Linked DNA regions of Skermanella rosea. The protein of the gene in region 1 binds, or shares a complex with, the protein of each later gene. Links are inferred from orthologs where the notes say so. Each region holds a gene or a part of one and is shown in the gene's direction. Other genes may lie near its edges. The genes, in order: JL101_RS16380 and xseA.

Region 1 (15,163 bases):
GCGGTTCAACCGGAATGCGACAATTCGCATGCGACGTGTTAACCTTCGATAAAGTGTATACGTCGATACTCTGCCCCTGTTGTCCCGCACCAGCTTCGCAGAGATCGACGGCATGTCGGCCAAGCCATTCACCGCAGAACTGCAACGCCGAGGTCTGCCTTTCCGGCACGGGGCGTCGACCGACCTGGAAACCGTCGCGAAGCCGGAGCCTGCGGGCCCCGTTCCCGTTCCGACGGCCACGCCCGCGGAGCTGATGGCGGCGATCGACCGGATCGAGCGGCGGCTCGACGAACTGGCGGCACTCCAGCCGGTGCTGGAGCCGGCCCCCGCTCCCGGACCGGCTCACGCCCCCGGTCCGGACGTCGCCGACCTGCAGCAGCGCATCCAGGCGACCCATATCGAGATCGCGGCCCTGCGTCATCCCAAGGCGGAGCAGGACAGGCTGGTGGTCGCCGGGGAGGAACTGGCGGCCATCGTCAGCGCCACCGAGCATGCGACCAACGGCGTGCTGAGCGCCGCCGAACTGATCGAGCGGACGGCGGTCAAGCTCAAGGCCAAGACCGACGATCCCGAGGGCAGGGCCGACCTCGACGGCATCATGGACGCCGTCGTGAGCATCTTCGAAGCATGCAACTTTCAGGACATTACCGGCCAGCGGATCGGCAAGGTCGTGCGGACGCTCGACTTCATCGAGGAGCGGGTCGTGAACATGATCCAGACCTGGGGCGCCGAGGCCTTCGCGAACCTGCCGACCTCGGTCGAGGTCCCCGTGGCGGAGGAGGCGAAGCTGCTGAACGGACCGCAGCTCCAGGGTAAGGCGATCAGCCAGGCGGAAATCGACGCCCTGTTCGGCTGATCCGGGGGCCGCAGCCCTCATTCGGCCGCAAGGGCCGAGCCTCCGATGCAGACCTCCAGCATTTCGAGCAGGTCCCGTTTCTGGAACGGCTTCACCAGCAGGCCGCCGAGGCCGGCGGCGCGCCAGCGGGCGGCTTCCGCTGCGTCGGCATGCGCCGTCATGCCGATGATCGGAGTTCCCGCGTTGACTCCCCCGGGTGCTCCGATGGACGAGGCCATGGACGGCCCTGCCATGTCCGGCATCGCCATGTCGAGCAGGACGGCCTGGAACGGTGTCCTGCTCGCCGCGTCGACCGCGCTCCTCCCGGTGGTCGCGGTGTGGACCAGGAAACCCGCGCGCATCAGCATCAGCCCGGTCACCATGCGGCTGGCCTCGCTGGCATCGGCCAGCAGGACCCTCGGCCGGTGGCCCCCGGATGCCGGACCGGGTGCGGCGGCCTGACGCCCCGCCGGGAGGGGGCGAACGGTGCCCGACATGGAGGTCGGCGACGTTCCCGGGCCATCGGCGGCCCGCATCGTCAGGTGAAGGCGGAAGCTGCTGCCGGTCCCCGGCTCGCTGAGCACCGTCAGCCGGCCCCCCATCGCCGAGGCGAGCCGGCTCGCGACGGCGAGTCCCAGGCCGCAACCGCCGTAGCGCCTGTTCATCGACCAGTCGGCTTGGGAGAAGGCTTCGAACAGGCTTGCCCGGTAGCCGGGATCGATGCCGATGCCGGAGTCGGTCACGGAAAGCACGAAGGACACGAGGTCGCCGCCCCGATCGCCCGCAGTATCGCCGGCGATCGGGTCGACGGACCCGGCGGCACTCTCCAGCGTCACGGCCAGCCCCCCGGACTCGGTGAACTTGATCGCGTTCGACAGCAGGTTCCGCAGGATCCTGGCCAGTTTCTGGCGGTCGCCCCGTACGGTCCGGGACAGTGCCGCGTCGGTCCGGCAGGTGATGGTCAGCCCCTTGGCCTCCGCCGTCCGGATCACCGCGTCGACCTCCGTGGCCACCAGGTCGGAAAGGCGGAACGGGCAGTCCAGCAGTTCGACGGGCTCGCTCTCCAGCTTCGCGAAATCCAGGATCTCGTCGATGACCCGGGCCAGATCCCTGCCCGAGTTGCGGGCGGTCTCCATGAAGGCGTCGCGGTCTTCCGGCGCGACGCCTTCCGCGAGCAGGTCGAGTGCGCAGACCACCCCGTTCAGCGGCGTCCGGATCTCGTGGCTCATCAGCGAGAGGAACGTGGCCTTGGCGCGCTCGGCATGGCGGGCATCCGCTGCCGATACCCCGCCGGAGGATCGAACCGGCCGGAAGCTGAGGGCCACGCCACCGTCGATCGACACGGCGGAATACTCGAACTGGTCGACGCCGGCCCCGGTCCCGCAGGAGGGACCCGCGAAACGTGCGCCCGCTCCTGATTCGGCGACGGCGGTCAACCGGTCGGGCAGGCCGCCCGGCACCAGGTCCGGCAATGTCGCCGTCAGCCGCCGGCCGATCAGGTCCGCAGAGCGGCGGCCCATCAGCCGGGCGCCTTCCTCGTTGATCAGGAGCCAGCGGAAATCGCAAATGCGGCCGTTCGGGTCGCGGACCGCCTTGAGGAACGCCATGCCGTCGAACGTGGCCGCCATGAGAGCGCCCAGCATCCCCTCGGTTCCTTGCGGCCCGGCCTCCGCGGGATGGTGCCCGCCCTCGATCTTCCCGGACCGGCCGCCGATGTTTTGCTTGAGGACTGGCGTAATGCGCGAAAGATGGGGCATGGTCTTCGGCTCGGCGACTTCGAATTGCAAAATGCGAAGCAGCTTGCGTAAACCAAAGGATATAGCTGTCGCCGCTGCTCACCCTTATGGTCATAGCAAACGTCGGGCCATACCCGTCCGCCCGGGTCGCGGACGGGCCGGGCGGACGGGGAGCGGACGGCAGCGCAAAGCGGGAGATCTGATTCATGTCGCAACGCATCACCGGATTTTGGCTCGTGCTGGCGGCGCTGAGCGGCGGCATCGCGGTGGCGACCGGAGCCTATGCGTCGCACGGGCTGTCCGATGCCCGTTCGGTCGAACTGTTCCGGATCGCCGGGCAGTACCAGATGTGGCATGCCCTGGCGCTGGGCGGGGTCGCGACGCTGGCCCGCTTCGGGGCGGCGGGCCGGGCAGGCTGGCTGCTCGGAGTGGCGGGCTGGTGCTTCCTGCTCGGCACCTTGCTGTTCTGCGGGGCGCTCTACCTCCTGGCGGTGCAAGGACCCAGCCCGCTGGGTGCCGTGGCACCGGTCGGCGGGATGGCCTTCATGGCTGGCTGGCTGGCCCTGGCTGTCGTCGGGGTGCGCTGGATGACGTCCGGGGCAGGTCGGGGCGCGGGTGGGTGATTCAAACGACGGCGGCGCTATCCTCGGTCGCCGGTGCGTCCATCCGGTCCGGCTGCGGCGCACAATAGAGGTCGTGGAGCACCTTCATGACGGCCGCCGCTTCGCCGCCCTGGAGGGAATAGTAGATCGTCTGCGCCGACCGGCGGGTGCGCACCAGATTGTCCCGGCGCAGCCGCGCCAGATGTTGGGAGAGAGCGGACTGGCTCAGGTCGACCAGCGTCTCCAACTCCCCGACCGACTTTTCCCCCAGGGCGAGGTGGCAGAGGATCAGCAGTCGGCGTTCGTTGCTCATCGCCTTCAGCAGCTTGCTCGCTTCGCGGGCGCTTTCCTGAAGATCCTCTATGGTCATACTGACGCGGTTCTCTCGCTGCCGCCGGCCGCCCCGGAACCGGCATGGAAAAGGGCTGAGATAGACTGATAATTCTAAAGCCTGGGTTACATATCGGCGATCCGGCCGGCTCCGTAAAGCCAATTCGCCGCTCCGCCCGTCACGCGACCGGATGCGGCGCGGCCGGGCTTGCCGGCAGGCGCGTGCTGGGCGTAAGCCGGTCCGCTCGTATCAGCTTTCGCCATCAGCATTCAAGGAATACCGCCATGGCAAATCACACCCTCGACGCCAAGGACCTGACGTGCCCGCTGCCCGTGTTGCGTGCCCGCAAGGCGATGAAGCACCTGGCTCCCGACGACGTCCTGGTGATCGAGGCGACCGATCCCGCCGCCACGAAGGATTTCCCCGCTTTCTGCGATGCGACCGGCCACAAGCTCCTGTCGGTCGACCATGACGGCGCCGTCTATACCTTCAGGATACGGAAGGCGGGTTGACCGGGCGCGGCAAGATGGCGCTCCCCCCTCCCGGGAATAGTTGCGGCGGGAAGGCCGCCGTTCGCGGATACTCGGGAGAGCCGCGCCTTCGCTGTCGGGGGCTGACGCTCCGGCAAGGGAGGATGCGCGGTATGCCGTGAGGCTGGATTCGGAAGATTCCCGATGCAAACCGGGGAGTGATCTGGGACCATGCCCGTCACGCGGGGAAACGCTCAGAAAAAGAAGAAGACCGATGTATACCTCCCTTTTCAGCCATCCCTCCTGCATCGACCATGACACCGGCATCGGGCATCCGGAATGCCCCGAGCGCCTGAAGGCCGTCCTGGCGGCGCTGGAGGGCGAGGCTTTCCACTTCCTCGACCGCCGCGTCGCGCCGCGCGCCGAGATCGAGCAGCTCGCCCGGGTCCATCCGATCTCCTACATCGAACGGGTGCTGGCCGCGATCCCGACCGAGGGCCATGTCGAGCTGGACAACGACACCGTGCTGTGCCCCAGCTCCGGGGAGGCGGCGCTCCGGGCCGCCGGCGCCGTGTGCGCCGCCGTCGACGCCGTCATGAGCGGTGAGGCGCGCAACGCGTTCTGCGCGACCCGGCCGCCCGGCCACCATGCCGAGACGGCCCGGGCGATGGGCTTCTGCCTGTTCAACAATGTCGCGGTCGGCGCAGAGCATGCCCGCAAGGTCCACGGCATCAGCAGGGTCGCCGTGATCGACTTCGACGTCCATCACGGCAACGGCACCCAGGACATCTTCCAGAACGATCCCGGCCTGTTCTACGCCTCGACCCACCAGGCCCACCTGTACCCGAACACCGGGCTCCTGGAGGAGCGCGGCGTGGCCGACAACATCGTGAACGTGCCGCTGCCGGAAATGGCGGGCAGCCCGGAGTTCCGCCACGCCATGATGACCCGGATCTTCCCGGCTCTGGAGCATTTCCAGCCGGAGCTGATCATGATCTCGGCCGGCTTCGACGCGCACACCCGCGACCCGCTCGCAAGCCTGCACCTGGTCGACGACGACTATGTCTGGGTGACCCGCAAGCTCGGCGAGTTCGCGCGCGAATACTGCGGTGCACGCATCGTATCCACCCTGGAAGGGGGGTACGACATTCGCGCCCTTGCCTCAAGTTGCGCTGCGCACGTACAGGAACTGATGGCGGCGTGATCCGCCGGGCCTCCACGTCAGGGGGATCGGTCCGCCTTCGCAGTCCGACAGCCAACCCGGACTTGCGGACAGGCCGGCGACCGCCCTAAAGTCGCCAAGGTACCCTGGTGACGGTAGGATGATGGCTGACTCCGCAATACCCCCCGATGTCGCAGCGCTGAGTTTCGAAGACGCTCTCGGCGAGCTGGAGCGGATCGTGCGCCAGCTCGAGGAGGGCCGCGCCAAGCTCGACGACGCGATCTCGTCCTACGAGCGCGGCACGGCGCTGCGCCGCCACTGCGAGGCCAAGCTTCGCGAAGCCCAGGCGAAGGTCGACCGGATCACCGTTGCCGCCGACGGCTCGATCGGCGCCGAACCCGCGCGGATCGAATAGTGGCTAACGAACTCTCTTCCGCCATGGGCGAAGCGGCCGAACTGGTCGAACAGGAAATCGACCATCTCCTGCCGATGTCCGACACCACCGAGGCCAAGCTGTTCGAGGCGATGCGCTACGCCTGCCTGGGCGGCGGCAAGCGGCTGCGTCCCTTCCTGGTCATGACCAGCGCCGGCCTGTTCGGCGTCGCCCGCGACTGCGCGGTGCGCGTGGCGGCGGCCGTGGAGTTCGTCCACTGCTATTCGCTGGTCCACGACGACCTCCCGGCGATGGACGATTCGGACCTGCGGCGCGGCCGCCCCACCGTCCACAAGCGCTTCGACGACGCTACCGCCATCCTGGCCGGCGACGCCTTGCTGACCCTCGCCTTCGAGGTGCTGGCCGATCCCGAGACCCACGAGGATCCCAAGGTCCGGTGCTCGCTGGTCGCGGCGCTGGCCAAGGCGGCCGGCATGCATGGCATGGTCGGCGGCCAGATGCTCGATCTGATCGCGGAGACGACGCAGTTCGACATGGGAGCCACGACCCGGCTGCAGCGGCTGAAGACCGGCGAGATGATCGCCTTCTCGTGCTGCGCCGGCGCCATCCTGGGGCGCGCGTCGCCGCCCCAGATGCATGCCCTGCACAATTACGCCCACGATCTGGGCCTTGCCTTCCAGATCGCCGACGACCTGCTCGACATCGACGGCGACCCGTCCGTTACGGGCAAGCCGGCGCGCCAGGACGCGGCCGCCGGGAAGGCGACCTTTGTCTCGATCCTGGGAGTCGAGCGGGCGCGCGACCAGGCGCGCCTGCTGGCCGACCAAGCCGCCCGTCATCTCGAGATTTTCGACGGCAGGGCGGATATCCTGAAATCCGTCGCAACCTATGTCGTTGAGCGGCGTCATTGAGCGGCGCGCCTGACCAGAGGAGGTTGTATTGACCGCACCCAGCAATACCCCGTTGCTCGATCGCTGTACCGTTCCGGCCCAGATCCGGAAGCTCAAGCCCGATCAGCTCCGGCAACTGGCGGACGAGCTTCGGACGGAGACGATCGACGCGGTTTCGGTGACCGGCGGCCATCTCGGCGCCGGCCTGGGCGTAGTCGAGCTGACGGTGGCGCTCCACCATGTCTTCGACACGCCGGACGACCGGCTGATCTGGGATGTCGGCCACCAGGCCTATCCGCACAAGATCCTGACCGGGCGGCGCGACCGTATCCGCACGCTGCGCCAGGGGGGAGGGCTGTCCGGTTTCACCAAGCGGTCGGAAAGCGAGTACGACCCGTTCGGCACGGCGCACAGCTCGACCTCGATCTCGGCCGGGTACGGCATGGCCGTCGCGAACCGGCTGTCCGGCAAGCGCAACCATGTGGTCTGCGTGATCGGCGACGGCGCCATGAGTGCCGGCATGGCCTACGAGGCGATGAACAATGCCGGCAGCGACGACAAGTCCCGCCTGATCGTCATCCTCAACGACAACGATATGTCGATCGCCCCGCCGGTCGGCGCCATGAGCGCCTATCTGTCGCGGCTGATCTCGTCGAAACCGTACCTGAGCCTCCGCCATCTCGCCAAGGATATCGCCGAGCACTTCCCCCGGCCGCTCAAGCAGGCCGCCCGCCGGGCGGAGGAATATGCCCGCGGCATGGTGACCGGCGGCACCCTGTTCGAGGAGATGGGCTTCTACTATGTGGGGCCGATCGACGGCCACAATCTCGACCACCTGCTTCCGGTGCTGCAGAACCTGCGCGACACCGAGGACACGGGGCCGGTCCTGGTCCATGTGGTGACCCAGAAGGGCAAGGGCTTCGCACCGGCGGAGGCTTCGGCCGACAAGCTCCATGCCGTCTCCAAGTTCGACGTGGTGACCGGCGCCCAGGCCAAGGCGAAGTCCAACGCGCCGACATATACCCGTGTCTTCGCCCAGGCGCTGATCAAGGAGGCGGAGGCTGACGACAAGATCGTCGCGGTGACCGCCGCGATGCCGTCCGGCACCGGCCTCGACCTGTTCGACAAGCGCTTTCCCGACCGCCTGTTCGACGTCGGCATCGCCGAGCAGCATGCGGTCACCTTCTGCGCCGGGCTGGCGACGGAGGGGTACAAGCCCTTCGCGGCGATCTATTCGACCTTTCTTCAGCGTGGTTACGACCAAGTCGTCCACGACGTGGCGCTGCAATCCCTGCCGGTCCGCTTCGCGATCGACCGGGCCGGGCTGGTCGGGGCCGACGGCGCCACCCATGCCGGCGCGTTCGACATCGCCTATCTGGGCTGCCTGCCGAACATGGTCCTGATGGCCGCCTCGGACGAGGTCGAACTGATGGACATGGTGGCGACCGCCGCGGCGATCGACGACCGGCCCAGCGCGTTCCGCTACCCCCGCGGCGAAGGCGTCGGCCGCGACATGCCCGAGCGGGGCAGGGTGCTGGAGATCGGCAAGGGCCGCGTGGTCCAGGAAGGCAGCAAGGTGGCGCTTCTGAGCTTCGGCGCCCGCCTGCAGGAGTGCATGTCCGCCGCCCAGGACCTAGCGGCGCGCGGCCTGTCCACGACCGTCGTGGATGCACGGTTTGCCAAGCCGCTGGACGAAGACCTGATCCGCCGTGTCGCCGCCTCGCACGAGGTCGTGATCACCATTGAGGAGGGTTCCGTCGGCGGCTTCGGCAGCTTCGTCCTGCACTTCCTGGCCGGTGCCGGGCTGCTGGACCATGGAATGAAGATCCGGTGCATGGTGTTGCCCGACCATTTCCTGGACCATGACACGCCCGTGAAGCAGTACGAGGAGGCCGGCTTGGCGGCACGGCACATCGTAGCGACCGCCCTGAAGGCGATGGGCGTCGACGGGGCCGCTCAGGGACTGGCCGGACAAGGCGCCGCACGGGCGTAGCCTGAGGCATGGCGCTGGGCCGGTACGGGAAGTACAGGGAGGCGGCGTGCCTTGCCGCGTCGGGCGACGATGGCCGCAGGTGCCGATCGCCCGATCAGCGCGCGAGCGGGCTTCGCCTTGAACGCGCCCCACGCGGCTGAAGAAGGCTGAAGTCGGCAACTCCCGAGTTTCGCGGGTGATGCGCGGGACCGCCATGACTTCAGGAGATCCTGGATTTGATCAACCCGTTTCCTGCGGCGCGGCGCCGGCAAAGTCGCGCCGGCCCCTTTCACCACGTCACCTGTCCGGTCGGATGCAGTAGAACTGCGCAGGCCGGAAAGTCATGTGGCATTCAAGTTCGCTCTACTTTTGGGATGTTGCATTGCGTAAGAAACATTCCGTATCACACGGGATGAATTCGGCAGGAATCGAGACCCGCGATCGCCTTCTCATCACCGTATCTAATGGTATTAATCACACCGGTTAGGGTCCCGGTATTATTGCCCGGAAAAGATTTAGTATGAATACTGAGAATGTCGCTGTACGTAGAGTCCTGTGGGCGATTGCGCTCGTCTTATCCTTGATGCTTGTTTTTCAGGATCAGATCGCGACGGGATTTGCCGTAACGACTGGTGACCGGCTTGATGGAATAATCCAAATCAGCATTCTTGAACATTGGAATAACGTTTACAGAGGCCTATCGGACTGGGACACGACGAACTACTTCTTTCCTTACGATAGTACACTTGCCTACAATGATGGCTATTTCCTGTTCGGGCTTTGGCATGCCTTGTTCAGAGCTGCCGGGGCGGACCCCTTCCTCTCCGCTGAGCTGGTGAATTTTGTCTTTCGCATAATTGGGTTCTCCGCGACGTTCGTTCTGTCGCGCCAGGTCCTGCGTTTGGAGTTTGGCTGGGCGCTGCTGACGGCTGTTCTTTTTACCGTCAGTTCGGGCACGTTCCTGCAATCCGGCCATGCACAGATATTGACCGTATCGTTGGTGCCGTTGTTCGTGTGGCTTGCTGCGCGGATGGTGTCCGGTCTGGCCATGGACAGCCGGGCGGCGGCACTGGGGTGGGGAACCGCAGCAGTCGTGCTATACGCGGCGTGGTTGCTTACCGCCTTTTACACGGCATGGTTCCTGGCGTTCTACACCCTTCTCTGTCTCATAGCTTTGCCTTTTACCGGACAGGTCGGCAGGTCGATAGGCTACCGAGGGCTGCTTCTGGCTCGGCGTCATGCATTGGTCCTGGTGCTGTTGCTCGGGGTCACGGCGATCAGCCTGATCCCCTTCCTTGAGCTCTATCTTCCTCGTGCGGCAGAGACGGGGATGCACGACTACTCCCAGGTGTCGCCATACCTCGGGGCGCCATTCACGCTATTCAATGTCGGACCTGACAATCTGCTCTACGGTGGTATTTTCCAGAAGGTGAATGCGGACTATCCCGACATTTTCCCCTTGAGGGGGGAGCACGTCGTCGGGATTCCCCCGGTGCTGCTGATATGCTTTGTCAGCAGCGCGATATGGTGCTGGAAGCACGTACCGGTCCTGCGGGCGCCAATCATCGCTGTCGTCCTGTTCTGGGCCTTGACGGTCAATATCGGCGGCAGTTCGCTCTGGATCTGGATCTATCAGACGGTTCCAGGTGCCAAGGCGACCCGTGCCGTTGTCAGATCCTACATCTTCCTGGCAGGGCCGGTGGCCGTCATAGCGATAATCGGGCTGGCCGGGATGTTCAGGATGCGGGGCCACGTTCTCTTGCCGGTGGGACTTGGAATGCTGCTGGTGATCGAGCAATTGAACACCGGGAGTGTCGCGTTGCTCGATCGTATGGAGGAAAAGCGCCGGCTCGCCGCCCTTCCTCCGCCCCCCGCGGAATGCCTGGCCTTCGCAGCCATGGTTTCCCGTGAAGGCAAATCGCCGGACCAGCCGGATCTGCTGAAGCAGTACAGCCATAACGTCGATGCGATGCTCATTGGAGAAGTGATTGATCTCGAAACCATAAACGGGGTCTCTACATTCAACCCGCCAGACTGGAACTTCAATGATCCTACGCGGTTCGACTATGCGCTGCGCGTCAAGGATTATGCGGACAAGTACGACATCGAAGGACTTTGCGGCCTGGACATTGCCGCTCTTCGGTGGGATCAGGAGATCAACTCATCTGCTCCCATGCCTTCAATGCCGCTCGCCCAGCCCATGGAGGTGGGAACCGGAAAGCAGGGTTCGCTGGCTCTCGGCTCGGATTGGTGGCCCAACGAGAGCTGGGGAACTTGGGGGCGCGCGCATGCGACGCTTTGGATCATGCCGCCTGCACCTGGTAACGATGCCTTCCGGTTGACAGTCGTGGCACAGGCCTTTCCTCATGCTCCGGCGCCGTCCCAGCGCGTGAAGGTGTTCGCCGACGGCGAGTTGGTGGCGACCTGGAACGTGTTGCCGACGCCGGCCGAGTTTTCTGCCGTTCTGCAACGGCCCAAGGGCCAGGCGATCAAGGTGGAGTTTGTCGCCGAGGACCCCGTAAGCCCGAGCTTGCTCGGAACGAGCCTCGACAGTCGAGTGCTGGGCCTGGGTTTGATGGAATATCGTTTGGACCCGCTGTCTCGCGACAAACTTCCCTGATGGCGATCCACGGGCTTGCTCGACCGATGCGGGGAGCTTGGCGATGTCAGATTTGTTTGGAAAGGAAGACCCGGGCATGACGCGATCGCGCGTGGACAATCTGCTGGTCGAGCGCGGCCTCGTCGAAAGCCGGTCAAAGGCGCAGGCGCTGATCATGGCCGGCCTCGTCTATTCCGACACGCTGCGCATCGACAAGGCTGGCCAGATGCTGGCGGCCGATGCTCCGCTCTCGGTGAAGGGGCAGGACCATCCCTGGGTGTCGCGCGGCGGGCTGAAGCTGGTCGAAGGGCTGGACCATTTCGGCATCGACGCCGAGGGCTTGACCTGCCTGGATGTCGGCGCCTCGACCGGCGGCTTCACCGACGTCCTGCTGTCCCGCGGAGCCGCCAGGGTCTACGCGGTCGATGTCGGGCATGGACAGCTTGCCTGGAAGCTGCGGCAGGATCCGCGCGTGGCGGTGCTGGAGCGGACGAATGCACGCAACCTCTCCGCGGCGGAGATCCCCGAGGCGGTCGATCTGGTGGTCTGTGACGCCAGCTTCATCAGCCTGATGACCATACTGCCGGCGCCGCTGAGCCTGACACGGCCGGGCGGCTGGCTGGTGGCGCTGATCAAGCCCCAGTTCGAGGTGGGCAAGGGCCGGGTCGGCAAGGGCGGTGTGGTTCGAGACCCCGAACTGCACCGGGAAGTATGCGACACCGTCTCCACCTGGCTGTCCGGGCTACCCGGGTGGCGCGTCCTGGGCATCACCGAAAGCCCGATCCAGGGACCGGAAGGGAACCGGGAGTTCCTGATCGGGGGTGTCCGGGAGGGCTGACGGGCCACCCCTCCCGAGAGGCGCGCGTCACAGAATGAACACGGCCGGCCAACGACTCCTTGCCGGTAAATGACGCGCCACAGACCCAGCGCCAGCAGACCGGGACATTCCATGACGGCACAAACAACCACAAACGGAACAAGCCCCGGCAAGAAAGATGGCCTGGAAGTTTTCCGGTACGCCAATGCCTCGATCCCGGTTCTTGTCTGGCTGGCGCCGCTGGCCTCCGGGCTCCTGTCCCTGTACATGGGCAAGAGCATGGCCTGGGACCTGCTCCACTATCATTATTACAACGGCTATGCCTTTCTGAACGACCGGCTGGGCTACGACATCCTGCCTGCGGTATTCCATACCTTCCTCAACCCCGTCCTGGACATCGCCTTCTATGTCGGCGTGGAAACCCTGCCGGCGCGCGCCGTGGGATTCATCCTCGGTGCCGTCCATGGCATCAACGTGATCCTGCTGTTCCACTGCGCCCGCCTGGTTCTCGGACCGAGGGTCAGGGGATCTTCCGCGATGCCCAACCTCCTTCCGGGCTTCCTGGCGGTCACGGGCTTCGGGACGGCCGCCGCCATGGGCACCCTCGGTTCTTGGCATCATGACCTGATCGCCAGCCTGTTCTTCCTGGGCGCGCTCGTGATCCTGCTGGCCAAGCCCGGCAGCCGCGCCGCGCGCTTGCCGAAGTTGCTGCGTCCGGCCTGTGCCGGGCTGGTGGTCGGGATCGGGTTGGGGTTGAAGCTGACCCTGGCGCCGTTCGTGCTGGCGATCGTCGCGGCGCCCCTGGCGGCCATGGGCCGGGCGGGAGACCGTATCCTGGCCTGCGCCGCGGCCGGGACGGCGGCGGTCGTGGGGCTGCTGCTGTCGGCCGGCTTCTGGATGGTGCGGATGCAGGCCGAGTTCGGCAATCCCTTCTTCCCGTTCTTCAACCGTCTGTTCGGATCGCCCTTCGCCGGTGCCGGGGACGGCCGGGACCTGCGCTACCTCCCGGCGGACGTGCTGGAATATCTGGTCTATCCCGTCATCTTCAGCTTCGATGCCGACCGTATTTCCGAGGCGCCCTGGCGGGACTTCCGCCTGCTGGCCGCCTTTGCCGTGGCGGTCGCCCTGCTCGTCGCCGCCCTGACAACCCGCATGGTCCGCTGGCGGCTGAACGGCGGTGTCTTCACCGGCTCCAATGCCCGGATGCTGCTGTGGACGGCGCTGGTCGGCTATGCCGGGTGGCTGGTCCTGTTCTCGATCTACCGCTACGCGGTACCGCTGGAAATGCTGGTTCCGCTGCTGCTCTGCGTCATGCTCGTGGCGCTGCTCGGCGCCCGGGCCGGCGCGTATGCCACCGTGGCCTGCTGCCTTGCGCTGGTGGTGACCACCAGCAAGGCGGACTTCGCCCGCAAGGACTGGAACGACGATCCGTTCGTCGGGGCATCCGTTCCCGTGCAGTACCGCAGCCTGCGGGACGCCGTGATCCTGATGGCGGGGCGCAGCGCCGATGCCCACTTCATTCCAGCCTTCGACCCTTCCAACCGGTTCATCCGGCTGGACGGCTTCGATTATGCCTACAGGGCCGACGATCCCTTCACCCGGCAGGCTGCGGCGGTCGTCTCGGGACATGAGGGACCCGTGTTCGGGATGTTCCGTCGCGACCGGCGCGGACAGGGCGTCGAGGAGGCGTTCCGCTCCTTCGGCTTCGCGATCGAGGACGACAGCTGCGCCAAGGTGGAATCGACGGTCCGCCCTCCGGAGCCGACATTCCTGTGCCGGCTCTCCCCCCTCGGGCGACGTTAACGCAGCAGCCCTGTCGGCGGCATGGACAGGGTCTCGGCGGCGGGGTCGCGGACCAGCGGGGCCAGTTCCCGGAGCAGGGGCTGAAGCCGCGTCAGCACAGCCGTGGTGGCGGCCGTTTCGGACCGTCCGGACACCAGGTCGAGCGCCTGCCGCCAGGGCGATTCCGGCTCGGGGAAGAGCCGAAGCGTCACGCCGGCATCGCGGGCCAGGCCGGCGGCTTCCCGGGCGAAGCCCAGCGCCGCGTCCATGTCCCCCAGATCGTCGACCAAGCCCAGCGCCTTGGCCTGGGAGCCGGTCCAGACTCGACCCTTGGCGATGTCCCGCACGGCAGCGGCCGGAAGCTTGCGTGCCTCCGCGACGTTCCGCACGAAAGCGCCGTAGATGTCGTCCAGGATCGCATCCAGCCGCCGGGACTCGCTGTCGCTGTAGGGTGACAAGGGCGACCACATGGTGGCGTTTTGGCCCCGGGTCACCTGCTCCCAGTCGACACCCAGCCTGTCCCAAAGTCCCGTCGTCACCACCTTGCCGGCGACGACGCCGATCGACCCGGTCAGGGTGCCGGGCTGGGCGACGATCCTGTCGGCGTTCATGGCGATCCAGTAGCCGCCCGAAGCGGCGGCTTCGCCCATCGACACGATCACTGGCTTGCCGGCTTCCCGCGCCTTGACCAGCGCCCGGCGGATCGTCTCCGAGGCGACGGCGGAACCGCCGCCGCTGTCGATACGAAACAGGATGGCGCGCACCTTGGGGTCTTCGGCCGCCTCCTTGAACGCGGCGGCGACGTCCTCCGATCCCATCGACGCTCCGCCCATCAGCGGATCGACGCCACTCTCGCCCCTCTGGATGGAGCCGGTGCCGTAAATCAGCGCGATCGTCGGGCCGGATTCATGGGGTCGACCGGCGACGTCCAGATAGTCGCCGCCCTCTACCAGTTCGGCGCCGGCCCCGGCGCGGTCCAGCGCGGCCCCCCTGATCTCGTCGAAGTATCCCAGCTGGTCCACCAGCTTCGCCTCCACGGCTTCGCGGTCCAGGAACGGTCCCCGATCCAGCAGCTGGCGCAGGCCGGCAGGGTCCATGCCCCGTCCCTTGGCGATCCCGGAGACGAGCTGTTCATGAAGGTCGCCGACCAAGGCTTCCATCATCTCCCGGTGCGGTTCCGTGAATCCCCGCTCCGTGAAGGTGTTCATGAAACTCTTGTATTCTTCGCGGTGCCGCAGCTCTGGCTGGACCTGCAACTCGTCCAGCGCCTCGCGGGCGAACGGGACCGTGGCGCCGATGCCTGTCAGCCCGACCATGCCGACCGGCTGAAGCCAGATCCGGTCGAACCCGCTCGCCAGGTAGTACGCGCGGTCGCCCGGCCCCAGTTCGCCGAACGTCTCGGCGAACGCGTACGCGAAGCGTCCGCTGTCGCGGAACCGCTGGATCGCGGCGCGGAGCTCCTGGATCTTGCCCGTACCGATCCGGTCGCCGCCGAGCCGAGCCACGACGCCCTTCACCCGCGGATCGCTCCGCGCACGGTCGAGCGCGTCGACCATGTCGCGCAGGCTTTCCG
Region 2 (15,216 bases), 1.8 Mb from region 1 along the record:
CGGGATCGCTGCCGTACATCAGGCAGACGACGGAATAGAACCGCTGCATGTCGAGCGAATGCTCGCCCCACCAGGACGGCTCGGCATTGCCGGCCTCCTGCTGCCAGAGATTGCCGAGGTACCAGCCGTCGGCCGCGGCGACGATCAGCTCGTCCATCACCGGGTCCGGCTCGTCCGGGATCATCATGATGCTGGCGAGGTTGTCGGCGGCGTCCTCCTCGTGGCCCAGGACGGGAAGGCCGAGCAGGTCGATCAGGGCATGGCCCAGTTCGTGATACAGGATGAAGAGGGTGTTGCCGAGGATGAACAGGTCGGCTTCCCGGCGCTCCTCCGCCGTGACCTGGCGGGCGGTGGCGGGGAAGGCGAGGGACAGGATGACGGCGATACACGCTACCAGGCGGCGGAAGCCGCCCCGCACCCCCATCATGTCCGGACCTCCCCAGGGGATGGATTCCCCATACTCCACCCGGAAGTATTGCTTGGAGGCCCGGTCTTACTCAAGCATTCTCAGCGCATCGACAAGATCACCAGCATCGCGGCGCCCACCGCGATGCGGTACCAGCCGAAGGGCGTGAAGCCGTAGCGGCTGACGAAGGCGACGAGGCTCCTGACCACGAGAAGCCCGGCCAGGAACGCGGCGATGAATCCGATCGCGATCACCAGCGAACCGTCGGAGGTCAGGGTACTGTAGTTCTTGTAGGTGTCGTAGACCACCGCGCCCGCCATCGTCGGGATCGCGAGGAAGAACGAGAACTCGGCCGCCGTCCTGCGCTCGACGCCCATCAGCAACGACCCCAGGATCGTGGCGCCGGACCGCGAGACGCCCGGGATCATGGCCAGGGTCTGGACGAAGCCGATGCCGAGCGCCAGCTTCGGCGAGAACGCCTCGACTTCGAAATGGCGCGGCTCGGGCAGGTTCCGTTCGATCACGAGGATCGCGATGCCGCCGACGATCAGCGCCACGGAAACCACGTAGGGCGAGAACAGCACGCTCTTGATGAAGCCGTGGGCGAACACGCCGATCACGACGGCCGGCAGGAACGCCAGCAATATGGCGACCACGAAGCGGCGCGACGCGGCGCTGGTCGGCAGCGTCACCGCGATGTGCCAGAGGCGCTGGAAATAGACGACGCAGACCGCGAGGATCGCGCCGAGCTGTATCACCACCTCGAACAGGCGTCCGGGCGGACCCTGGAATCCCAGCAGGTCGCCGATCAGGATCAGGTGCCCGGTGGAGGAGACGGGTATGAATTCGGTCAAGCCTTCGACCACGCCCATCACCAGGGCGCTTATCAGGGTACTGTCGTCCATGGTCTTCACAGATCCGTGTCAGGCCGGCCGGAAAATGCCGGCGTGACCGCGCACCTCCGGGGGGAGGGGCGTCACGCGCGGCGGAATACCAGCTTCTTGGAGGCGGTGAAATTGAAAAAGAGCCCCGACAGGGATCCGGCCGCCACGGCAAGGGCGGGGTGGGCGGTGAAGGGATCGCCCGATGCGACCAGCGCCGCGTAGACCGCGTAGTTCACGGCACCGCCCAGGGCGTTGACCGCGACGAAGCGGGCCCACTGGTGGTGGATCTTGCCGGCATGGGCGCCCGTGAAGGTGAAGGCGCGGTTGAGCGCCCACGTGGTCGTCGCCGCCGCCAGGTACGAGACCACCCGCGACGCATAGAGGCCGAGGCCGCTGATATCCAGGCACAGGTACAGGACCGCGATGTCGACCAGCAGTCCGACCACCCCGACGATGCCGAAGCGGATGAATTCCGCCCGGAACAGCCTTCGGATCATCGCCTGTCCTTCGAGTCGCGCGCCGGGTCGCGGACGCCGGGGGCGGGGATCCTGAGATACTGCATGCGCTTGATCTCGCGCCGGCCGCGGGTCACCGTCTCCAGGATGAGGCCGCAGGTCAGGCTGAGGAACCCCAGCAGCATCAGCCCGGTGGATAGGACCGCCGTCGGCAGGCGCGGCACCAGGCCGGTCTGCATGTAGGTGGCGACCACCGGCCAGGCGAGCACGATCGACAGGAACGCCAGCACGCCGGCGATCGCGCTGAAGAACTGGAGCGGGCGCTCCTCCTTCACCAGCACCATGATCAGCTTCAGGATGCGGAAGCCGTCGTAATATGTCCGCAGCTTGCTGGCGGAACCCGGCGGACGGTCCTTGTAGGGGGTAGTCACGTCGGACATGGGCATGCGCAGTTCAAGCGCGTGGACCGTCAGTTCCGTCTCGATCTCGAAGCCGCCGCTGAGGGCCGGGAAGCTCTTGACGAAACGGCGCGAGAACACCCGGTAGCCCGACAGCATGTCGGCGACCCGGTTGCCGAAGATCTTCGCGACGATGCCGGTCAGCATCATGTTGCCGAAACGGTGCCCGGGACGGTAGGCGGCGGCGATGTCGGTCACCCGCGCGCCGTTGACCATGTCGAGCTGCTGGTCGACCAGCTTGGCGACCAGGGCCGGAGCGCTGGGCGCATGGTAGGTGTCGTCACCGTCGACCAGGACATACACGTCGGCCTCGATGTCGGCGAACATCCGCCGAACCACGTTGCCCTTGCCCTGGAGGGGTTCGGTACGGACGATGGCGCCCGCTTCGCGCGCCAGCTCGACCGTGCGGTCCTTGGAATTGTTGTCGTAGACATAGATGGCGGCGCCCGGCAGCGCTGCCCGGAAATCGCGGACCACGGAGGCGATCGACGCCTCCTCGTTGTAACAGGGGATCAAGACGGCGATCTCCAGGCCCGTCAGGCCGGGTAAGGCCGCCTCGAGCGAGCCGCTGTCCGGAACGGCGACGGCGACGGGGGAGCGCTTGGCTGCCGTGCTGAGATCTTGGCTGGCGTCGGAGAACTGGTCTATCAATTGTCACCTGATGACGAAGTAATTCACTGTCGATCCACCGTCGGCCGCCGGACCGCGCAGAAACTGTGCGGTTCGCCCAGGTTGTTGTGGATCACCTGGCAACTTTCCCAATCGAGCGTCAATCCGTAGAACGCCGCGGCGTCCGCCGCAATATCGGTATCCGGGACCGTCGCGATCATAAAGTAATCTCCGCGATGGTCCATCACTCTACGCCGAAGCACTTCAGAATACCCGTTGTCGGTCGAATCGGGCTGGACGAAATTGCTCTGCAACCTCACGAAGGGGATCTGCGGCGGGAACGAGGGGATCAGGTGGCCGACCGGCTGGTATCCGCCGATCAGCACCATGGTCCGGTCCGGGTCGGGGATCGCGGGCATGTCGAATTCCACCACGTTGCTTGTCCAGGCCGACCGCCCCCAGGTCCCCCAGACCGTCGTCGCCTGGAGGACGGCCAGCACCGAGGCCGTCACGGCGACATGCACGTTGCGGGCCAGCGGAAGCGCCCCGAGCGCCAGGACGATGCAGAGGGGGGCCAGCATCTCGAGCGGGACCGCGTAACGGTAGATGCAGAACATCCAGGCCCAGGCCGCGTAGGAAAGCGCCGCCACCGTCAGCAGCCAGCGGGCGACGCCGGGGCGGGAGATGGCATGGGACGCGCCGGAGCGCCGGGACGCCGGGGCGGCCAGGACGCCTGCCAGTGCCGCTACCGGAAGCAGGACGTAGAGCGTCAGGATCCGGTGGTCGCGGAAGTCGATCTCGCCCGCGACCTGCGGATCGGCGCTGATCCTGAACGGGAGCGTCAGCCTTTCCCAGGCGGATTTCGGCTGGTAGGCCAGGTCCTTGTAGTCGCTGATGGCGCCCAGCGGCGATTTGAAGAGGTTATTGTAGTAGGGGTGCAGGGGATTGCCGTGGGTCTCCCACAGGAACCACATCCAGTGCCCGGATAGCATCGCCACCGCCGCGACGATGCCCAGGCCACAGGCGACCGACAGCAGCAGCCGGCGGCCCGGGGCGGCGGGAGCAGCCAGGAAGCCGAAACAGACGCCGATGCAGTAGATGACCGAGGGCTGCTTGAGCCCCATGGCGGAGCCGACCAGCAGACCGGACACGAAGGCGAGTCCAAGGGCCGCCCGCCGGGGACCGGCGAACAGGCGGTCCTGCGTCCCCGCGATCAGCGCCAAGGCCCCCAGGAAGCCCAGGCCGACGGTGTTGTCATGGAAGGTGGTGCCGAGCTGCGCCACGCTCCCGCCGCCCAGCACGCCGACCAGCGCGATGGCGCCGGCGGCCCAGACCTTGCGCACGGGATCGTCGATCAGGAGAACGGCACGGGCGAGGGCGAACAGCAGGACGAAGTTGAGGCTCTGGACGAAGGCCAGCACGCCGTAGGCGACCGGGGCGGGCACCGCGTTGCCGAGCAGGAAAAAGGGGATGTCGAGCGTCGGGTTATAGAAGCTGGGCGTCTGGGCCGGCACGACGTCGAAGAAGAAGCGCCCGTTGAGGAAGCTGTAGGGATTGTACCAGTGATAGTTCCGCAGGTCCCAGTTGGCGTCCTGACCCAAGGCGACATTGAGCAGGACGAGGCCGAAAGGGACGGCGCACGCCAGCACCAGGGCCGTCAGCCTTGCCGTCCGGTCCCCCGCGGAACGGGCCGGCGTGATCGGGATCGAAAGCGCCAAGGGAACCGGCATGGGATGGTTGGGCCCTGACGGGCGATGGCGTCTAGTTACCCGCCGGTCGCCGCGCGATCAAGGCTTGGCGGCCGGAGAGACCGCTTTCCGCCGGAGCTCAGCCGGGATCGATATCCGGAAAGACGTCGGCGAGCTTCCTGGCGTCCATCAGGCGGTCCATGTAGGTGTCGAGTTGATCCATGGTCGCCGAGGCGATCAGGTCATCGACCTCTGCCGGCAGGTCGCCGAACCGGCGCCTGAGCTGCCGAGACAGCATGTCCGCTCTGCCCTCGGCCCTGCCTTCGGCCCGCAGTTCGCGCTCCCAGATCTTGATCCGTTCCGACAGCATGTCCTGAACCTCCCCTAGTCCCGACGGGACCGCCACCGGCCCGTCCCCGCCAACCAGCGCCGCCACGGCCTGGGCCACCACCTCGCCGAAGGCCAGCTTCAGCGAGTCGTGGTCGGCATGCCTCCGGAACCAGCCGATCACCTCGCCGACCAGTCCGGGCAGCTCGGCGGGCCGGGTGCAGGTCTCGATCCGGAAGAGCAGCGCCACCAGCCCGTCCTTCCGGGCGAGGTCCTCGGCGCCGAGCCTGCCCTCGTCGATGAGATGATAGCGGATGCCCGGCTGCCAAGGCCAGAGCGCCGCGTTGGGGGCCAAGCCCATCAGGCCGGCGGCGTCGAGCGGCGCGTTCCACGGGGCCTCGCCGTTGTAGAGCACCACCGGCAGCACCGGCGGCAGGGGCGAGCCGGGCGGCAGCTTCAGCTCCCGGATGAGATGCTGCCACAGCAGGCCGACATAGACCATGACCCGGATCGCCATCCACCAGTCGGAGCGCGACTGGAACTCCAGCATCAGGTAGATGTGGACGACCTCGCCGGACAGGGTCGGCACGCGCCAGATCAGGTCGCCCTCCCGCCGGCGGCCGTCGCGGGCGTGGAACTTGGCGTTGACCCGTTCCATGCGGGTGAAGTCCAGCCCGGCGGCGACGTCCTCCGGCACGAAGCCGCGGATCAGCTGCTCGACCATCAGCGGGTGCGCGAAGAGGCGGTGGTACAGGCTGTCTGAGGCAGGCATCGGGGCGGGTATCCCGTGGGATGGAACAGCCCCTCTCTGCATGCGCCCGCAACCTTGCGCAAGCGGGCGACGCGGCCCGCGACCCTATGCCCCGGGGAGCAGGAAGCGACTCACACCCGCCCGACGGCGCGCCAGCCGATGTCGCGGCGGCAGAAGCCTTCCGGCCAACTGATCCTATCCACCGCCTCGTAGGCCAGGCCCTGGGCTTCGCGCACCGTCGGGGCGATGGCCGTGACGCCCAGCACCCGGCCGCCGTCGGCCAGGACGTGGCCGTCTTCGGACAGGACCGTGCCGGCGTGGAAGACGGTGACGTCGGGCAGGGCGCCGGCCTCGTCCAGCCCGTGGATCTCGGTCCGGCGGACATAGTCGCCGGGATAGCCCTTGGCGGCCATGACGACGCACAGGGCCGTGTCGTCGTACCAGCGGAGCTGGAAATTCCTGAGGACGCCGTCGCGGGACGCGATCAGGGCCGGCAGCACGTCCGACATCATCCGCTTCATCAGCACCTGGGTTTCCGGGTCGCCGAAACGGGTGTTGTATTCCAGCAGCTTCGGGGCCGGTCCCTGGGGCGAGTCCACGATCATCAGGCCGGCATAGAGCACGCCCTTGAACGGCCTGCCCTCTGCCGCCATGCCGCGCACCGTCGGCTCGATGATCTCCCGCATGACGCGCGCCTCAAGCGCCGGAGTCATCACCGGCGCCGGGGAATAGGCGCCCATGCCGCCGGTATTGGGGCCGGTGTCGCCGTCGAACGCGGCCTTGTGGTCCTGGGCCGAGACCAGGGGCAGGGCGGTGGAACCGTCGACCAGGGCGAAGAAGCTGGCCTCCTCGCCCGCCAGGAACTCCTCGATCACCAGTTCGGCGCCGGCATCGCCGAACCGCGACTCGACCATCGCCTCGTCGATCGCGGCCATGGCCTCCTCGACGGTGCGGGCGATCGTCACGCCCTTGCCGGCCGCCAGCCCGTCGGCCTTGACGACGATGGGCGCGCCGCGCCCGCGGACGAAGGCGCGGGCCGATTCGGCGTCGGTGAAGCGGCCGTAGGCGGCGGTCGGGATGCCGTACTTGGCGCAGAGATCCTTCATGAAGCCCTTGGAGCCCTCGAGCGCCGCGGCCGCCGCGGTCGGGCCGAACGCCTTGATGCCCGCGGCCTCCAGCCGGTCCACCAGGCCCAGCACCAGCGGCTGCTCCGGCCCGACGACGACGAAATCGACGGCGTTCCCCGTGGCGAAGCGCACCAGGCCGTCGAGGTCGTCGGCCTTGATCGCGACGCATTCGGCCTCGCGCGCGATGCCTGCGTTGCCGGGCGCGCAGTAGAGCTTGTCGCAGAGGGGGGACGCCGCGATCGCCCAACAGAGCGCGTGCTCGCGTCCACCCGAGCCGACCACCAGTACCTTCATGAGCCTCTTGTCCTCTACGACGTCCTTTTGAAGCCCTGTTTCCAGGGCGTGGGCCTTACAGTCTTGTTGCGAAGGCGAAGGCTTGTATCATGCCGACGCCATGACACAAGACCAACCCCTAATGGATCGCGACCCGGTCCCCAGCCGCCCCGGCTCGAACCTTGCCGAGTTCACCGTGACAGAATTGTCGCGGGCGCTGAAGCGCACGGTCGAGGAGTCCTTCGGGTATGTGCGCGTCCGGGGCGAGGTTTCCCAGCCCAAGCGGCACGGCTCCGGCCACGTTTACCTGCGCCTGAAGGACGAGACCTCGGTCATCGAGTCGGTCTGCTGGCGCGGGACCGCCGCCAAGCTGGCCGTCCGTCCCGAGGAGGGGATGGAGGTCATCTGCACCGGCCGCCTGACGACATATCCCGGCCGGTCGCAGTACCAGCTGGTGATCGAGACGATGGAACTGGCCGGCGAGGGCGCGCTGCTCAAGCTGCTGGAGGAGCGCAAGCGCCGGCTGGCCGCGGAGGGGCTGTTCGACCCGTCGCGCAAGCGGCCGCTGCCGTTCCTGCCCGGGGTGATCGGGGTCGTCACCTCGCCGACCGGAGCGGTGATCCGGGACATCCTGCACCGGCTCGCCGATCGGTTCCCGCGCCACGTGCTGCTGTGGCCGGTCGCCGTGCAGGGGGAAGGGGCCGCGGGGCAGGTCGCCGCCGCGATCAGGGGGTTCAACGGCATCGCGCCCGGCGGGCCGGTGCCGCGGCCCGACCTGATCATCGTGGCGCGCGGCGGTGGGTCGCTCGAAGATCTGATGGCCTTCAACGAGGAGATCGTGGTGCGTGCCGCGGCCGACAGCGCGATCCCGCTGATTTCCGCCGTCGGGCACGAGACCGACACCACGCTGATCGACTTCGCGTCGGACCGCCGTGCGCCGACGCCGACCGCCGCGGCGGAAATGGCGGTGCCCGTCCGGGCGGAGCTGATCGCCCTGGTGCTCGAGTTCCAGCGCCGGCTGCATGGCGGCACCGGGCGGATGATCCTGGAGCGGCGCAACCTGGTCGAGGGGCTGGCGCGCGGCCTGGGCGATCCGCAGGCGCTGCTGGAAGGCTGCGTCCAGCGGCTGGACGACCGCTGGGAACGGCTCGGCATCGCGGTCGCCGGCACGATCGAGCGCCGGCGGACGCGGGTCGCCGAATTGGGCGCCAAGCTGCGCCACCCGCGCGAGGTGATGACGGCGGCGCGCGGGCGGCTGCAATCGGAGGCGCGCGCGCTGGGCGCGGGCCTGCGCCATGTCGTCGCGGCGGAGGAAAGCCGGTTCGGCCGGATCGCCTCGCGGCTGACGCTGCTGCCGGTCCGCATCCGCGTCGGGGACGGCGACAGGAGGCTTGCCGAGCTGGGCGAGAGGATGGATGCCGGCTATGCGCGGCTGGTCGCCGAGCGGATGAGCCGCCTGAAGGCGGGAGCGGCCCTGCTGGAGAGCTATTCCTATCGCGGCATCCTGGGGCGCGGCTTCGCCCTGGTGACCGACGACGCCGAGCAGCGGGTCACCTCCGCGGGCGACGCGAAGGCCGGCATGCCGGTGACGCTGGAATTCCATGACGGCAAGGTCGATGCCGTCGTCGGCGGCGGCGGGCTGGCGCGCAGGGCGGAAACGCCGAAGCAGCCGCGCAAGACGGAAGCGAAAGCCAAGCAGGGGTTGCTGTTCTGAACCTTGCCCGGCTCAGTCCGGCCAGCGCCGGTGGAGCCAAAGCCACTGCTCGGGCCGGGCGCGGACCCACTCCTCCACCACGGCATTGATCCTGGCCATCATGGCGCGGATGTCGGCGTCGCGGTTGCCGGACTTAGGCACGTCCATCGGCGGGAAGACGGTCAGCCGGAACCTGGCGCCGCCCAGCCGCTCGGTCAGGACCGGGACGATCGGACAGTCGAACCGCAGGGCGAGCTGGGCGATCGCCGGCGCGGTCATGGCGTCTCGCCCGAAGAACGGGACCGGAATGCCGTCGTTCATCTTCTGGTCGATCATCATGCAGACGCTGCCGCCGTCCCGCAGGGTCGCCATGATCTCGCGAGCACCGGTGCGGCCCTTGGCGACGAAGCGGCTGCCGGTGACTGCGCGGACATGGTCGATGAGGCGGCCTACCGCCGGGTTGTTGGGGCGGCGGTAGACGGCCGTGATTGGCAGGCCGTTGCGGGTCGCCCCCATGGTGTTGAGTTCCCAATTGGCGAGGTGGGCGGAAAAGAACAGCGTGGGAGTCCTGGCCTTCGCCATTCGCAGGACGCTGTCCGCACCGATCATCTCGGTACGGCGCCAGACCTCGTCGAGATGGGGATACTCGGCCATCACCCGGCCCAGATTGTCCCACATGCCGCGCAGGATCTCCTTCCGCCGCTCCGGCGTGGCGTCAGGCAAGGCGCGGTCGATGTTGCGCAGGGCCTTGCGCGACGTACCCAGGCGTGGGCCGACCGTACGGCCGATCCAGCCGCCCAGCCCCGAGGCGGCGTCGAGCGGCAGGACCGCGAAGATGCCATAGATGAAATACAGGAGGGCCGCTTCGAGCGGGTATCCCAGGTAGCGCCGGCGCAGGCGGGCGAAATTGGTTCTAGTGGCCATCGGGATTCGCGGACGGGATCGGGGAGGAGACGTAGCGGGACAGCAGCCGGCCGGCCGCCGACGGGTCGTCCCAGACGACGGAAACCGGCACCACCCGGACCATCGCGCGGGCATCCGGGGGAAGCCGCACGGCGTCCTTCGCGGTGGTGACCAGGGAGGCGCCGAGGCCGGCGGCATGTTCGACCAGGCGCATGACCTCGTCCGGCAGATAGGGATGGTGGTCGGCGAATGCGATCCTGCCGACGAGCCGGGCTCCCATGTCGTCGAGCGTCTGGAAGAACTTGGCCGGCCTGCCGATGCCGGCGAACGCGACGACGCGCTGGCCGCGCAGGGCCCGCGCGGCGGCGGGGTCGGGCTCCAGGCGGGCCTGGAGAAGGGGAAGGCGGCCGCCGACGCGCCGCGCCACGCCGGCGGTGTCGCGGCCCAGCACGACCACCGCGTCGGCCCTCGCCAGCCCGCTGTCGACAGGCTCCCTCAGGGGACCGGCCGGAATGGTATTGCCGTTGCCGAACCCGGCCCCGCCATCGACCACCAGGATCGACAGGTCTTTTTCCAGGCGGGCGTTCTGGAAGCCGTCGTCCATCACGATGACCTCGGCCCCGGCCGCGGCGGCACTCCTGGCTCCGGCCAGGCGGTCGCGTGCCACCCAGGTCGGGCGGGACTGGGCCAGGAGAAGCGCCTCGTCGCCGACGGCGGCGGCGTCGTGGCTGGCAAGGTCGACCAGGACGGGGCCTTTCTCCCGCCCGCCGTAGCCGCGGGTCAGGAAGCGGACTTCACGGGTCCCCAGGAGGGCGGAGACGGCCAGCGCCACAGGCGTCTTGCCGGCGCCGCCGGCGACCAGGTTCCCGATGCAGATGACAGGAACCCCGGCATGCTCCGGATGCGCCGACGCCCGGCGGGCCCGGCCGACCGCGGCGAACAGCCGCCCGGCCGGCGACAGCAGGCGCGACGCCATGCCGGGCGGCGCATACCAGAAGGCCGGTGTCTTCAGGGGCATGGAGCGACGCCGGCGGCGAGGGTGGGGACCAGGGCGTCGAGCACGGCATCGACCACCCGCCGGTTCCGGTCGGCCACGGCCGCGGCGGCCGTCGCCAGCCGAGACCGTTCGGCGTCGTCGGTCAGCAGCCGACCGACCTCCCGGGCGAGCCCGTCGGCGTCTTGCACGGTCACGGCGGCATCGTCGGCCCGCAGCTGGGCCGCTACCTCGGAGAAGTTCGTCATGTGGGGACCGTGGATCACGGCGCAGCCGAGCTGGGCCGGCTCGACCGGGTTGTGGCCGCCGATCGGCACCAGCGAACCGCCGACGCAGACGACGGGCGCCAGCCGGAAGAACAGCCCCAGTTCGCCCACGGTGTCGGCGACATAGACCTCGTGCCCCGGGCTGGGCAGGTCGCCGGCCGAGCGAAGCGCCCGGGCGAGGCCGCGTTCTTCCAGCAGGCGGGAGACTTCGCCGCCCCGTTGGGGATGACGCGGGACGATCACCGTCAGCAGGCCGGGCAGGCGGTCGCGCAGGGCGGCGTGGACATCGGCCGCCATGGCCTCTTCGCCGGGATGGCTGCTCGCCATCAGCCATGAGGGCCGGTCGCCGAAGGCGTCGCGCAGCCCGGCCAGGGCCGCGGGGTCGGCCGGCAGGGGCTCCGCGGAGAACTTCAGGTTGCCGACGCAGCGCACGTCGCGGGCACCCAACCGGCGCAGCCGGTCCGCCTCGGTCTCCGTCTGGGCCAGGCACAGGCCGAAAGTCCGCAGCAGCGGCCGGATGAAGCCAGGCACCCGGCTCCAGTTGCGGAACGATCCGGCGGACATTCGGGCATTGACCAGGGCCGCGGGGATCCGGCGGCGGCCGATCTCGCACAATAGGTTGGGCCAGATCTCGGACTCGATCCAGAGCGCGAGGTCGGGCCGCCAGTGGTCCAGGAAGCGCCGGACATAGGGCATCCTGTCCACCGGCACATACTGGTGGATCGCGCGGGCGGGCAGGCGCCGCGCCATCAGTTCGGCCGAGGTGACGGTGCCGGTCGTGACGAGCACGGTGAGGTCCGGATACCGTTCCAGCAGGCGGTTGATCAGGATCAGGACCGACAGGGACTCCCCGACGCTCGCCGCGTGGAACCAGGCGAGCCGTCCGGGCGGGCGATCCGCGGAGGCGCGGCCGAGCCGTTCCGGGGCCCGGGCCGGATCTTCCTTTCCGGCTGCACGGCGGCGGGCGAGATACAGCCGTATCGCGGGCCCGCCGATTTCCGTCAGCCCGCGATAGATCGTCTGCAACATCTGAGAACGGTGACCAGTCCGGCGTGAAAAAGCGCGGCACCTTACCACGATCGCCGGGGAGGGCTAAGGCTTTTCGACTTAGGACTGTACCAATCGGTCCGAGCAGCTCAAAGGCTTGAGGTTGTTGATGAATTGTTCGGCCGAGGCGCGCCAGGACCAGGTCAGGGCATGTTCGCGGCAGCGTTCCGGCGAAATGGCGAGGGCGGAATTGACGGCCCTGCCCAGATCCTCGTCCAGGCAGCCGACCGCCGCGCCGTCCATCACGTCCAGCGGCCCCGGCACCGGAAAGGCGGCGACCGGCACGCCCGACGCCAGCGCTTCGAGCAGGACGAGACCGAAGGTGTCCGTCCGGGAAGGAAAGACGAAGACGTCGGCCGCCGCGTAATACCGCGCCAGCTCCTCCCCGTGGCGGGCTCCCGCGAACTTCACGCCCGGATAGCGCCGGCGGTACTCCTCCAGCTGCGGGCCGTCGCCGACCACGTACTTGGTCCCGGGAAGATCCAGCCTGAGGAAGGCCTCGAGGTTCTTTTCAACCGCGACGCGGCCGACATACAGGGTGATCGGCCGCGGATCGTCCAGGAAGGCTTTGGACCGCGGCCGGAACAGCTCGGTATCGACCCCGCGGGACCAGCGGCGGATGTTCCGGAAGCCGCGGGCCTTGAGCGCGTCCTCGATCGACTGCGTCGCGACCATGACCGCGGCGGCCGGGGCGTGGAAACGCCGGACGACCGCGTAGCTGAGGGCCAGCGGCACCGGGGCGCGGTCCCGGACATATTCCGGGAAACGTGTGTGGTAGGCGGTCGTGAAGGGGATATCGTGCTTCAGGCAATAGCTTCTGGCGGCGAACCCCAGCGGCCCCTCGGTCGCGATGTGGATGGCCCCGGGGTTGCTGGACTCGATCATGCGGGCGAGCTTCCGCCCGGCACCGAGCGCCAGCCGGATCTCCGGGTAGCTGGGCAGCGGAACGGTACGGAAGCGGTCCGGGCCGATGATCTCGACCGTGTGGCCGAGTTTCTCCAGTTCTTCCCGAACGGTCGTCAGGGTCCGGACGACGCCGTTGACCTGCGGGTACCAGGCATCCGAAACGATCAGTATCTTCACGCTGCCGCCCTGGCTGAGACCCTGACTGGCAGCAAGCGACGTGAAGCCGCCCAGTTTATGATTTCCAGCTCGCCGCTCTCGTGCTCGACGAGAGCCGTGCAGGATTCGACCCAATCTCCGTCGTTGCAATAGAGCACCCCCTCCATGGGACGCATTTCGGCGCTGTGGATATGCCCGCAGATGACGCCGTCGACGTTGCGGCGGCGAGCCTCCTCCGCCAGCGCCTTTTCGTAGTCGCCGATATACTCTACCGCATTCTTGACGCGGTGCTTCAGATAAGCCGAGAGGGACCAGTATGTGAAGCCCAGCTTTCGACGCACATAGTTGAACCAGGTGTTGATCCCGAGCAGGGCCGTGTAGGCGCCGTCCCCCAGGTGGGCGAGCCATTTGGCGTATTTGACGACGGCGTCGAACTGGTCGCCATGGATCACCAGGAGCCGCCGGCCATCGGCCGTGGTGTGGACCGCGTCCTCGACCACGGCGACACCGCCGAAGTTCAGCCCGATATATTCCCGGAACGCCTCGTCATGGTTGCCCGGGATGTAGAAGACCTTGGCGCCCTTGCGCGCGCGGCGCAGAAGCTTCTGGACCACGTCGTTGTGGGCCTGCGGCCAGTACCAGCTGCGCTTCAGCCGCCAGCCGTCGACGATGTCGCCGACGAGATACAGGTACTCGGACTCGTGACAGCGGAGGAAATCCAGAAGAAGGTCGGCCTGGCACCCGCGGGTTCCCAGGTGAACGTCCGAGATCCAGATGCTTCGATAGTGCCGCACACCAATGTCTGGCTGCATGCGCCGGCTCCTCTAGGGCTTGCGAAGTCGGCGCCGATATACATCTGAATAGAGGCCGCTGACAATGCTTCGGTGGAATGAGGGTTCCCGGGCAGTCCAATCTTATTATTTCTGTAATGTTGATGCCTTTGGCTTGTAACAATTCAGGAAAACTACATAACTCTATAAATTATGTTGGGACTCATTGCCGCAGCGGCGATGCGTGCCGGACCCTGCGCGCTCCGGCTCGATGAATTTTCGGCGGCGGGCGACGATCCCGCGCCCCATATGGCTATACAGGTCTTTCTTGCTCTGCCTGAAAAGCCATTAGGGGAGGAAACCATGCCGAAGTCAGACGGCCGGATCACCGACCAGAACCCGATGGGCACCGACGGGTTCGAGTTCGTCGAGTACACCGCTCCGGATACCAAGGAATTGGGCGCCCTGTTCGAGCGGATGGGCTTCACCGCCGTGGCGCGCCATCGTTCGAAGGACGTGACCCTGTACCGTCAGGGGGGAGTCAATTTCATCGTCAACGCGGAGCCCGACAGCTTCGCCCAGGCCTTCGCCCGGGTCCACGGCCCCAGCGTCTGTGCGATCGCGTTCCGCGTCGCCGATGCGGCCTATGCCTTCAAGAGGGCGGCGGAACTGGGAGCCAAGGGCGTGGCCGGCACCGCCGGGCCGATGGAACTGAACATCCCGGCGATCCAGGGCATCGGCGGCAGCCTGATCTACCTGGTGGACCGTTACGGCGACCGCAGCATCTACGACGTCGATTTCGAGTTCATCGAGGGCGCCGAGAGCGCGCCGAAGGGACTCGGCCTCACCTCGATCGACCACCTGACCCACAACGTGCATCGCGGCCGGATGACCGAGTGGTCCGATTTCTATACGAAGCTGTTCAATTTCCGCGAGATCCGGTATTTCGACATCGAGGGCAAGCTGACCGGGCTGAAGTCCAAGGCGATGACCAGCCCCTGCGGCAAGATCCGGATCCCGATCAACGAATCGTCCGACGACAAGTCGCAGATCGAGGAATATCTCCGGGCCTACAAGGGCGAGGGCATCCAGCACATCGCGCTGGCGACGGACGACATCTACGAGACTGTCGAACTGGCCCGCAGCCGGGGCGTCGAGTTCCTGGCGCCGCCCCCCGACACCTATTACGAGATGCTGGCGGAACGGCTGCCGGGACACGGCGAGGACGTGGAACGCCTGAAGCGGGACCACCTGCTGATAGACGGCGCGCCCGGCGGCGGCCTGCTGCTCCAGATCTTCACCAACACGGTGATCGGGCCGATCTTCTTCGAGGTGATCCAGCGCAAGGGCGACGAGGGGTTCGGCGAGGGCAATTTCCGGGCGTTGTTCGAGAGTATCGAGCGCGACCAGATCCGCCGCGGCGTGCTTCAGGAAGACGGGTGAGGCGTCCGGCCGATGCCGGTTGGCTTACCCAGGCGCACCGCCGCGATCAGCGCGTCGGTT

What was found.
Region 2: the proteins of JL101_RS16380 (region 1) and xseA are in contact, whole or in part, in a cryo-EM structure (PDB 8TXR), measured with the Escherichia coli proteins. The link is inferred for Skermanella rosea from one-to-one orthologs.

Annotation. Positions count from the first base shown.
Region 1 is NZ_CP086111.1:3,519,925-3,535,087, reverse strand. Bases 4,130-6,925 are described here. They hold JL101_RS16380 (exodeoxyribonuclease VII small subunit), read left to right. Parts: upstream 4,130-5,299; coding sequence 5,300-5,551; downstream 5,552-6,925. Other genes in these bases: dxs (1-deoxy-D-xylulose-5-phosphate synthase), read left to right, coding at 6,470-6,925; JL101_RS16375 (polyprenyl synthetase family protein), read left to right, coding at 5,575-6,441; JL101_RS16385 (histone deacetylase family protein), read left to right, coding at 4,249-5,178. In the rest of the region: JL101_RS16410 (protein phosphatase CheZ), read left to right, coding at 113-856; JL101_RS16405 (hybrid sensor histidine kinase/response regulator), read right to left, coding at 874-2,478; JL101_RS16400 (DUF423 domain-containing protein), read left to right, coding at 2,778-3,194; JL101_RS16395 (ArsR/SmtB family transcription factor), read right to left, coding at 3,196-3,543; JL101_RS16390 (sulfurtransferase TusA family protein), read left to right, coding at 3,789-4,016; more of dxs, read left to right, coding at 6,926-8,413; JL101_RS16365 (hypothetical protein), read left to right, coding at 8,913-11,012; JL101_RS16360 (TlyA family RNA methyltransferase), read left to right, coding at 11,089-11,829; JL101_RS16355 (hypothetical protein), read left to right, coding at 11,941-13,611; signal peptide peptidase SppA, read right to left, coding at 13,608-15,163. UniProt on the Escherichia coli protein: Bidirectionally degrades single-stranded DNA into large acid-insoluble oligonucleotides, which are then degraded further into small acid-soluble oligonucleotides.
Region 2 is NZ_CP086111.1:1,715,547-1,730,762, forward strand. Bases 6,558-9,406 are described here. They hold xseA (exodeoxyribonuclease VII large subunit), read left to right. Parts: upstream 6,558-7,120; coding sequence 7,121-8,692; downstream 8,693-9,406. Other genes in these bases: purD (phosphoribosylamine--glycine ligase), read right to left, coding at 6,558-6,999; JL101_RS07945 (LpxL/LpxP family acyltransferase), read right to left, coding at 8,705-9,406. In the rest of the region: JL101_RS07905 (DUF4344 domain-containing metallopeptidase), read right to left, coding at 1-427; JL101_RS07910 (undecaprenyl-diphosphate phosphatase), read right to left, coding at 508-1,311; JL101_RS07915 (GtrA family protein), read right to left, coding at 1,383-1,787; JL101_RS07920 (glycosyltransferase family 2 protein), read right to left, coding at 1,784-2,854; JL101_RS07925 (hypothetical protein), read right to left, coding at 2,878-4,542; JL101_RS07930 (Rpn family recombination-promoting nuclease/putative transposase), read right to left, coding at 4,640-5,599; more of purD, read right to left, coding at 5,710-6,557; more of JL101_RS07945, read right to left, coding at 9,407-9,595; lpxK (tetraacyldisaccharide 4'-kinase), read right to left, coding at 9,585-10,586; JL101_RS07955 (3-deoxy-D-manno-octulosonic acid transferase), read right to left, coding at 10,583-11,863; JL101_RS07960 (glycosyltransferase family 4 protein), read right to left, coding at 11,942-12,964; JL101_RS07965 (UDP-2,3-diacylglucosamine diphosphatase), read right to left, coding at 12,961-13,755; hppD (4-hydroxyphenylpyruvate dioxygenase), read left to right, coding at 14,077-15,156; JL101_RS07975 (hypothetical protein), read right to left, coding at 15,141-15,216. UniProt on the Escherichia coli protein: Bidirectionally degrades single-stranded DNA into large acid-insoluble oligonucleotides, which are then degraded further into small acid-soluble oligonucleotides.